3 regions of the Peribacillus sp. NPDC058075 genome follow, and region 3 is predicted to be linked to each of the others. Evidence: predicted binding sites of a transcription regulator. Region 3 holds the regulator's gene; each other region holds the start of a gene.
What was found. The regulator Rex, encoded in region 3, represses fermentation and respiration genes when NADH is low (regulators of the CRP and FNR family bind a similar motif). The targets are predictions, from matches to a motif close to TTGTGAAATATTTCACAA.
Positions count from the first base shown of each region.

Region 1: qoxA (cytochrome aa3 quinol oxidase subunit II) is a predicted target of Rex. The motif match lies at 2,301-2,318, and genes of this name have one in related genera.
Region 2: ACFVS1_RS17430 (helical membrane plugin domain-containing protein) is a predicted target of Rex. The motif match lies at 781-798, and genes of this name have one in related genera.

Region 1 covers NZ_JBHVSL010000003.1:253,356-256,999, forward strand. Annotated here, with positions in the region: gene qoxB (cytochrome aa3 quinol oxidase subunit I) at 1-1,179, opposite strand, end outside; gene qoxA (cytochrome aa3 quinol oxidase subunit II) at 1,253-2,182, opposite strand; gene ACFVS1_RS21980 (hypothetical protein) at 3,208-3,519, opposite strand.
Region 2 covers NZ_JBHVSL010000001.1:3,517,914-3,521,557, forward strand. Annotated here, with positions in the region: gene ACFVS1_RS17425 (hypothetical protein) at 350-520, opposite strand; gene ACFVS1_RS17430 (helical membrane plugin domain-containing protein) at 848-1,279, shown strand; gene ACFVS1_RS17435 (NAD(P)/FAD-dependent oxidoreductase) at 1,318-2,499, shown strand; gene hxlB (6-phospho-3-hexuloisomerase) at 2,644-3,195, opposite strand; gene hxlA (3-hexulose-6-phosphate synthase) at 3,192-3,644, opposite strand, start outside.
Region 3 covers NZ_JBHVSL010000008.1:3,952-7,595, reverse strand. Annotated here, with positions in the region: gene ACFVS1_RS25300 (CPBP family intramembrane glutamic endopeptidase) at 1-81, shown strand, start outside; gene ACFVS1_RS25295 (YdiK family protein) at 78-290, shown strand; gene ACFVS1_RS25290 (redox-sensing transcriptional repressor Rex) at 846-1,505, opposite strand; gene moaC (cyclic pyranopterin monophosphate synthase MoaC) at 1,534-2,046, opposite strand; gene ACFVS1_RS25280 (ABC-F family ATP-binding cassette domain-containing protein) at 2,180-3,644, shown strand, end outside.

The DNA of each region.
Region 1 (3,644 bases), on a different contig from region 3:
TGTTACCCCACCGAGCGTGAAAATCGGAATGAAAGCTAAAGAGTATAGCATTGGAACGGTAAACACGATTTTACCTTTCCAAAGTGTGAACAACCAGTTGAAGATCTTAACACCAGTCGGGACGGCAATCGCCATCGTGGTAATCGAGAAGATGCCATTAACCATTGCACCGTGGCCCATTGTATAGAAATGGTGAGCCCATACAATGAAAGATAGTGTAGAGATAGCCACCATGGAGATAACCATGGAATTATACCCGTACAGGTTACGACGTGCAAATGTCGAAATGATTTCACTGTAAATACCGAAAGCTGGAAGAATAACTATATAAACTTCAGGATGTCCCCAAACCCAGAACAAGTTTGCCCAAAGCATATCGCTGCCGCCATTGGCCATCGTAAAGAATTGAGTTCCGAATAGACGATCCATTGTCATCAACGCAAGTGCCACTGTCAATACAGGGAAAGCGAAAACGATAATGAAGTTTGTAATCAAGATAGACCATGTGAACATTGGCATTTTCATTAAGTTCAGGCCAGGTGCTCTCATTTTCAAGATGGTTACGATAAAGTTGATACCAGTCATTAATGTACCAATACCAGCGATTTGAAGTGAAATCGCGTAATAGTTCGAACCGACTGATTCACTGAAATCGTTACTTGCCAGCGGGAAGTAAGATGTCCAACCTGCATCAGGAGAACCACCGACTACGAAAGAGATGTTAAATAGCATTGCCCCCATGAAGAATAACCAGAAGCTTACTGCGTTCAGACGTGGGAATGCTACGTCACGCGCTCCAATTTGTAATGGTGTAACAATGTTCATTAACCCAATGATAAATGGCATAGCCATGAACAGGATCATGACGACCCCGTGTGTTGTAAATACCTCATTATAATGCTGTCCATCCAAAAGACCGTTATCTGGAATAGCCGTTTGAGCACGCATCATAAGAGCATCGACGCCACCGCGGAAAAGCATAAGCAGTGCTGCCAAGATGTACATGATACCAATACGTTTATGGTCAACCGTTGTTAACCACTCACGCCATAAGTAACCCCATTTTTTAAAATAGGTAATTCCGGCAACAACCGCAATCATGGTTAAACCAATGGCAATCATGGATGCATAAATCGCAGGACTTGGATGAGGTACGGCAAATCGATCAAAGTAATCCATACTTTTGTGACTCCTTTCAGGAAAATATTCCTTATCTTGTAAACCTAGTTGTTTTATCGAACGAAATTAATTCTTAGTTATCATGATTCATGTTGCTGTGTTCAGAATGTTCCTCGTGTGAATCCTTGGAATCATTTTCTTCCGTATCGGAAGATCCATGGTCATGACCAGCATTTTCCCCTTCAGGAGCTGGTGAAAACTCTAAGTGAGTTCCAGTGTAAGTGGATTGTCCCACATGACCAGGTTTTAATAATTCTTTGAATTTTTTCTCAGTAATCGGTTTAGCAGTAGCTTTAATTTCATCTACCCACTTATCGTATTCTTTTGCAGACAGTACATTAACGTTGAACGTTTGCTGAGCAAAACCTGAACCACTGAAGTTAGAATTTCGACCCATATACTCACCTGGTACATCAGCTGCTAAGTGCAACGTATTTACCATGTCCGACATCGCGTATTTTTGTCCTCCAAGTTGTGGAATCCAGAAACTTGAGATTGGACCGAATGAGTAAAGTTTAAATTCGATTGGTCGGTTAGTCGGTATAAACAGATAGTTGACCGTTTCGATATCTTCTTCCGGATAACTAAAATGCCACTTCCAGTTGGAAGATGAAGCGTAAATCACTAAAGGTTCTTGATCTCCGTACCCTTTAGGTGTTGCCTCAACTTCATTTGTTGTTTTAACAGTAACAACGGATAGGAATGCGACGATTAAAATTGGGATCGCAACCCAAATTATTTCAAGAACCTTACTTCCTTCAATATGAGGTGGTTCATAATCATCACGCTGTTTGGAAGCACGATATTTCATTATCATGAAGATATACAGTACCATAACGACAAGGACGACAAAGGCCATTGTCCATATCGAAATCATAATAACATCTGCTTGTGTTGCAGCTACTGGCCCTTTAGGGTCCAAGACCATTAATGGGTTATCGCAACCGGTTAGCACAGTGGCAATTGTAAAAAGTATAGTTAATAGAGCCCATTTTATTTTCATAGTACTACCCCTTTCTTACATAATAAAATTCCAATTGGTAATTATTCGGACAAAGTGTTACCATGTTCACAAACCCGACATACCAATATTAATCCCAAGTGTAAAAAAAGACAATATAAAGTGACATCTGTCACATAAAGTTCAATAAAGAGCAGTAAGAAGATGGTAAATGAACAGAAATGTTCGAAAATCTTCAGCAAATGAAATATAATAATTGTTTAATATATTACCTCTGGAAAATTCACTTATTAGTACAGGATTGCTGACAGTTCGGCCACTTTCCGTTTAATATTACTCTAATATAATGAAATGAAATTTTCACATTATATTCACCGCGTTTATTGACCTAAGACTTATAAAGATTATGAATTATATTACCTATCCTGTTAATTAGGTATCTATTCGTTAGAAAACATGATGTAAAATGGATTTTTTTCACTCGGCCATGGAGGTTGGTAAATGGCAGACACATTGGACACGATGTTGTATCCATGCTTCAATCCCCTTATGATCCAACGCAGGTCAATATTATATATATATAAGGAAACAACGAGTTTGAAATGGTATTGGGTTCTCTCACAAATCCTTATGCCCTGTCAGTATTTTTAAACAGCCGTGTAGCAATAGTCGTGGTAGAAGTCATTCAGGTTTCTATCAAATCCTCCTTTAGCAAAACCCACTGACCTATAACCCCATATTGATACCTGTATGAAAAAAATCCACAAAAAAAGGACTTCTTAAAAGTGTCCTTTTCTCGTGGATATAGTTTAAAATGTAAATGAGAATTTCAGGGCGTGTCTGCAGTTGGTTTGGATGTCCAAACACATCGTGTGTTTGGACATGACGAGTGCAGTATACATACTATATTGAAGTAAAATGTAACAAATCGGTCATTCGATTCTGACAATCCATAAAATGAAAGCGCATTCATTGATTGAGATCAAGTTGATTCAATTTCAGCAAGTTAGGCAAAGGAACAACTAGTTCTGTTTAGAAAAACAGTATATTGCGCTATATCCCTCTTTTTAGTTACTGAATTCTGTACTGTTTGTTGGAGCTTTAGCCTTTGTTTTCATTTTTATGATTTTAGTCGTTTCCGGTTCAATTCTTTTGCCTTTATGTGTATTCATTACCATTTCTTCTGTCAGGACAAAAAATATACCAACTAGAAAAATGGCAGCTGCGCTTAATGTGATGGCGATTCCAACAGCGGTAAATATATAATCCTTATTGTAATCGCTTACAAAGAAACTTAAAGCAAAAATAATAATTCCGATTACACAACCTGTGCCTGATACCCATTTCACTGCATCTAACATCTTCTGATTAGTTTCCATAATTTCATCCCCTTTCTTTCTATTTTATGACATTTCACAAATTTGTCAAATCTTTTCTATTTTTTAACATATCCACGATGAAAACCTTGACAAATAGAAGGCGCCACCATTCACTTTTAGGCATT
Region 2 (3,644 bases), on a different contig from region 3:
AACAAGATGATGATGAAATAAAAAAAACCAGTCATATCAATAAGAAATAATTGATATAACTGGTTTTTGATCTAGGTTTAGCTTCGCTGGACGGCGAAGTCTATTAGATTCGTCAGTTATTTATAGATTCATCTTTTAAGTCACCGAGTTCATTTTAGGCGATGTCAGAGTAGAATTTCTAGAAAAAACTACCTGTTTACACCATGGCTATATACTTTATCTTACGTCAATTCATGATAAAGTCAAGGTATTTTTGGAATATTTAAATAACTATAGTTTGAGAATTAAGAGTGGGATTTATTACAAAAATAAGTAAGCATAACTGTTTCGCTATGCTTACACAATCATATTATTTATCAGGTGTTTCCGATGTGCCTTCCTCACTGTTTTTGAGGTAAACTTCAGAAATTCCATTCATACCTTCTGATAGTTGTGCTTTGGTATAATCCATACTGCCAACCAGTTTATGAAGCTTATTATCATTATTCTCTTCTGTAAGTTTAGATTCTGAATCAGTCACATTTTTTCACCTCCATCATTTAGGATGGCAAATCAAGATGGAAATATGTATGACAGGCTTCGATGTCGATGTTAGACACCCTCTTACATTTCACTTTAGGTAAATAATGGAATACTACGTTGGGATCTGTACTTCAAATAAGCAGGAAAAGATTATTTTATGAATCTTTTTTAAAAAATCAGCTGTTTTCAAGCCACTAAAGGGATATACTATAGGATAGCATTTATTACATTTTTGTTAGTATTTTTTCTTGTCACACATTGTGTAATATTTTACAAGTTTTTCTATTTACATCTACAAAATGCTTATTGCAAAGGAGAATTGGATATGTCAGAAACGATTACCCAATCACAAACTGAACAACTTAATGCCCGCCAAAAACAATTAGATGTACTGGACCAATTATTAAAGCCTGAGGTTCAGGAATCATTGAACACTTTAGTTGAGCAGTTACCAAAACTGACTGAGTTAGTGAATATTTTAACAAAGTCATATGATTTCGCTCAATCGGTTGCGACTGACGATGTCTTGAAAAATGATACGGTCAGTGCCATTTCGGAAATCGCGACACCTGTAGTCCATTCAGTGAAAGGGCTTGCGGCTAATGCCATCGAAGCTAAGGATCGTGCTGAAGAGAATACTGACGTAATCGGTCTTTTTGGTCTGTTAAGAATGATGAAAGACCCGCAAGCACAAAAGCTTTTCCGTTTCGCCCAAGCTTTTCTTGAAGTCTCTTCAGAACGTAAAAACGAAAAATAATTTGATAAATTTCAATCAGTAAGGACGGGGGATTAACTATGTCAAAACAAATCGTCATCTTAGGTGCGGGTTACGCTGGATTGCTATCTGCCTTATCCGTACGTGAATATTACAAAAGAGATGAAGTGCAGGTTACCGTGGTGAACCAATTTCCAACTCACCAAATCATCACCGAATTGCACCGTCTTGCAGGCGGATCCATTTCCGAACAAGCCGTTTCCATTCCGTTGGAAAAGCTTTTCAAAGGAAAAGATATCGACCTTGTCATTTCCAAAGTGGAGTCTTTCTCAGTCGATAACAAAGAAGTGAAACTTGCCAATGGTTCCACTTTATCTTATGATGCCCTGGTTGTTGCTTTGGGAAGCCAAACAGGATTCTTCGGCATTCCGGGACTTGAAGAAAACAGCATGGTGTTGAAATCCGTAAAAGATGCAAACCATATTTACAAACATATCGAAGATCGCATTCGTGAATATGCACAAACTAAAAATGAAGCGGACGCAACCATCGTAATCGGCGGCGGCGGATTGACGGGCGTCGAGTTAATCGGTGAAATTGTGGATCACTTCCCTAAAATCGCCAAAAAATTCGGAGTAGATTTCAAGGACTTGAAAATCAAGCTAGTGGAAGCTGGTCCAAAAATCCTTCCAGTCCTGCCTGATCACTTGATCGAACGTGCCATGACAAGCTTGGAAGCACGCGGCGTTGAATTCTTGACAGGCCTTCCTGTAACGGGTGTTAAAGGAAATCAAATCGAATTGAAAGATGGACAAACGATCACAGCCAATACCCTTGTTTGGACAGGCGGAGTTGCAGCCCTTCCTATCGTTGGCGAATCCGGACTTGAAGTCGATCGTGGCAAAGCAGCCGTTAATGAGTACCTGCAATCGAAATCACATAATGACGTATTCGTTGTCGGTGATAGTGCCCTTGCTTTCCCTCCAGAAGGCGGCCGTCCTTACGCACCAACCGCCCAAAACGCATGGCAAATGGGTGAGCTTGTTGGATACAACCTATATGCAGCCTTTGAAGGCAAGAAACTTGAAGAATTCTCACCTGTAAACTCAGGTACACTTGCGAGCCTTGGCCGTAAGGATGCGGTGGCAACGGTTGGGGCCAATAACACGTCCCTTAAAGGCCTTCCGGCTACATTGATGAAAGAAGCAAGTAATGTTCGCTATCTATCACACATCAAAGCCCTATTCAGCTTGGCTTATTAATTTATTGTAGTATGTGACATGTATGCATTGACATGTCCGCGGAAAAAGCCCTTTATTCCCGTTTTTCACTGGGATAAAGGTCTTTTTTTGATTAATGAAGCAAAAAAAAAGGCGGGCACTCAATGAAGAGAACCCGCCTATATTTCACTCTACATTACTATGCTTGGAATAAGTCAGCTCGTGGCTTATGGACTGGGTTAATGAATAATCCAAGCATACTGCATCACACAAAACATGTACGCACTGATCAAACAATGAGCTTAACGGCTGGATGCTTTTCGTTTCATGTTCCAAGCGATTTTTCGTTGCTGCCGGAATCAACAAGATCTCATGAGAAACATGCGCTAAATCGGATTGATCATTCGTAGTGATGGAAATCACCCTGCATCCATTTTCCCTGCCTATTTCCGCAACCGAAATCACACTCTTCGTCGAGCCGCTCCCGCTGATGGCTATGATTAGATCGCCTTTTGCTATAGAAGGCGAAATCGTTTCCCCGACTACATAAACATTCAAACCAAGATGCATCAATCGCATCGCAAAGGCTTTAGCCATGAAGCCCGACCTTCCTTCACCTACAATGAAAATCCTCGTCTCCGACTGCAAATGCTTTAGGAGCAAGTCCGTTGCCCCTTCATCCATTTTATGAAATACACCGTTCACTTCCTCTAAAATAACCGCGATTTCTTTTTTCAAACTTCATTCACACCTTTCTCTCTATTCATCGTTTCCTTAAAAAGACGAGCAGCTTCTGCTGGATCTTTTGCTTTTGTGATTGCCGAACCAATTATAATGACATCCGGGCCCTTCCTGATCATTTCAGGCAACGATGAAAGAGTGATCCCCCCTGCTGCCGCTCGCATGTATCCAGTATGATTTCTCATATTGATCATGACTTGATCCGTGTTCTCCTGGCTATCCTTGCTTACATGCTCACAGAATATCGCCTGATTGTAAACCCGTAATTGTTCAAGCCGGGAATCGGAAACATTCAATAAGTCAATCATGATTCTCCCTTTGTATTCACGTGCTTTTTCCAGGCATTTTTGGATGGTTACATCAGTTGCAGCCCCCATCACCGTGGCTACATTTGCCCCGCCTTGAAAGCAAATATCCATTTCGTAAGCCGCATTGTCCATCGTCTT
Region 3 (3,644 bases):
ATCATCCTTCAAGTGGTATATCGGGAGGATATAGAGAAGATGATAGATACTGCACAGGCCTTCATCGGAGGTTTATTATGAAACGTCAATCACCCTTATTCATGGGCATCATCTATGCGGGCTTAGGAGCCCTTTTTACCGCTATCGCGATTCAAACCGTCAATTCTTCTGGATGGGGACTCTTCGCCTACATACTTGTCCTCATTGCGACTCTTGACTTTGGATCGGGCTTACGCATGATTATGCTGCACTTTAAGATTAAAGCCGCACAAAAAAATAAGAAAAAATAAAAAAACGCAGCAGCATTTCAGACTGTAGACAATTTCGATTAAAATTGAGTCTACAGTTTTTTTTATTTAATAAATGTTCCAGTTGCTTGAAGATCGCTCCCTTTCCGCCGACTGTCTGCCAAGCCGCATCAAAGCAAGCGTATGTGGGGGCTCGGCTAGCCAGTTTTTCGGCAGGAGTGACGCAAATTTCTTCAATCCATTGAGCAATTTTATAAAACTGTAAAAAACCATGAAGAATAATCTATCCTAAACATCGTCCTAGGTTAGAACAACCTAAAAAAATCTAGTTGATTGTAACGGAAGGTGCGAGACTCCTGCGGGAAAAGCGAGTCCAAGGGAGACCCCACAGGCGCAAGAGCGCCGAGGAGGCTCCCGGACCGCCCGCGGAAAGCGTGTGCCTGGAGTGGAAATTAACGTTTAAATTGTACCTCAAAGGTTAAAAACATGAAGGATAATCAAAGTTGGTTTTAAAATCTAAGTTCGGGATGAGCCCCCCTTTAGTGTACAAACTGAAAAGCTGCAACAAAAAAACGCTGCAATGATGCAGCGTTTTTTTCATTCCTCCAATGCGGCTTCTTCCACTATTGGGTAATGTTTCAGGAAGTAGATGAGCGACTGAAGCTCCACGGCCAGGTCAATATGGTGGACCCTAATGGATGGAGGCACGGTCAGCCGTGCAGGTGTAAAATTCAATATCCCTTTTATATCAGCTTTGACTAGACGATCGGTTATCGTCTGGGCTACCTGTGCAGGCACGGTCAATATAGCCGCAGTAATATTATTTTCCTGCAATAGTGTATCGATTTGATCCATATGATAGATGGGCACATCAGCTATTCGCTTGCCGACCTTTTCTTCAGAAACTTCGAAAGCCATTTCAATTTTTGTATTATTATTTTTCATGAAATTGTAATTTAAAAAAGCGGTTCCTAAATTTCCTACCCCGATTAAAGCGACTTTGGTCAATTCATCTTGATCTAGTGTTTTTCTAAAGAAGGATAATAAATAATTGACATTGTAGCCGTAACCTTTTTTCCCAAGCGCGCCAAAGTAGGAAAAATCACGGCGTATGGTGGCAGAATCCACTTTTACAGCTTCGCTTAGCTCTGCCGAGGAAACTCTTTGTTTGCCTGAGGAATGTAAGTTCTTTAAAAATCGATAATACAATGGCAACCTTTTGGCTGTTGCCTGCGGTATCTTTGGGTCATGGTTCATTGTTCTTCCCCGCCTTCACACATGCTTTTCAACTTAATTCTCTATCTGTTTGTTTTACTTGTCTTTTAAAATCGTTACTGGAAACTCCGCCTGTTTTCTCCACTAAGAATGTAGGCCCAATCACCATTCCCTTATCAATGGCCTTACACATGTCATAAACAGTCAAGGCCGTCACGGATGCAGCTGTTAACGCTTCCATTTCCACACCTGTATTCCCTTTTGTCTTAGCTTGCGTTTCAATCCTAAGCCTGTATCCTTGTTCTTCTTTTTCCCACTCAAAGGCTATATTGACCCCTTGCAGAGCAATGGGATGGCACATCGGAATGATATTGGATGTATTTTTGCTGGCCATTATTCCTGCAACCTGTGCAACAGCCAGTACATCACCTTTTTTCATTTTCTGGTTCGTGACCAATTCATATATTTCATCATTCAATAAAATGCTCGATTGAGCTACTGCCGTCCGGGTTGTTTCTGGCTTAGCACTCACATCGACCATTTTGGCCCTGCCCTGTTCATTAAAATGCGTTAAGTCTCCCATTTAAGTAACCCCTCCTAAATCATACACTATTATTCCACTTTATGTAACAGCTTTTGTTTTACCATGGAACCAAGCTGTTGCCGATAATCACTAAAATACGTTACACTATCTATAATCAATTGAGGTGAAATCTATGATTTTATTACAAATCAATCAACTATCGAAATATTATGGAGCTGAACTTATTTTATCAAATATGAAGCTCGAAGTTCAAAATAAAGATCGAATTGCACTTGTCGGCCGAAATGGCGCCGGCAAATCCACTCTGCTAAAAATCATAGCCGGGCAGCTTTCCCATGATGGCGGTGAAATTATCAAACCAAAAGGCGTCACAATCGGCTATATGGCCCAGGATACGGGATTGGAATCTGAACTGACGATTTGGGATGAGATGCTGACCGTTTTCACGGACCTTATAGAGCAGGAAAAGGAACTGCGTCGCCTTGAGGCTGATATGGCCAGACCTGACATCTTTGAAAACGAAACGATTTACCAAAAAGTGCTGAATGAATACGACACTTTGATGGTGGCATTCAAAGAGAAGGGCGGTTATCAATATGAAGCGGATATTCGTTCCGTATTGCATGGGCTTCAGTTTGCTGACTTTGACTATTCTACCCCAATTTCCACTTTAAGCGGCGGGCAAAAAACAAGGCTTGCATTAGGAAAGCTGCTTTTAAGGAAACCGGATATATTGATTCTGGATGAGCCGACGAACCATTTGGATATCGAAACCCTATCTTGGCTTGAACAATATTTACAAAGCTACCAGGGAGCTGTCCTTATTGTTTCCCATGACCGTTATTTTTTAGATAAAGTAGTAAACCTGGTATATGAGATTTCCCGGAATAACATGAAAAAATACCATGGTAATTATAGTTCTTACCTAGAGGGAAAAGCGGAGGATTATGAGCGGGACATGAAACTGTTCGAGAAGCAACAAGGGGAAATCGAAAAGCTTCGCGACTTTGTCCAACGTAATATCACGAGGGCCTCCACTACGAAAAGAGCACAAAGCAGACGCAAACAGCTCGAAAAGATGGATGTATTGGACAAGCCGCAAGGTGATGAAAAATCCGCGAATTTTTCTTTCCAGATTGAAAGGCAAAGCGGAAATGAAGTACTTCACCTCCAGGACTTGGCTATCGGATACGATGGGGAAACGGTATCAAAGAATATTAATTCCCGTATGACTAAAGGTGAGAGCATAGCTCTAGTTGGTCCAAATGGAGTTGGAAAATCGACTTTATTGAAAACAATCATTTCTAAGCTGCCTGCACTTTCTGGGGAATTCCGTTTTGGAACGAACGTAGAAGTCAGCTACTACGATCAAGAACAGGCTAACCTTGTTTCCAATAAACGCGTACTCAATGAATTATGGGATGACTATCCCCTTAAACCGGAAAAGGACATCCGCACCGTACTCGGTAATTTCCTATTTAGCGGGGACGATGTTTTGAAAACCGTTTCCACACTAAGCGGAGGCGAAAAGGCCCGGCTTGCTCTAGCCAAAATGATGATGGAAAAGGGGAATTTTTTAATTCTTGATGAACCAACGAACCATTTGGACCTCGATAGTAAATTGGTGCTTGAAAACG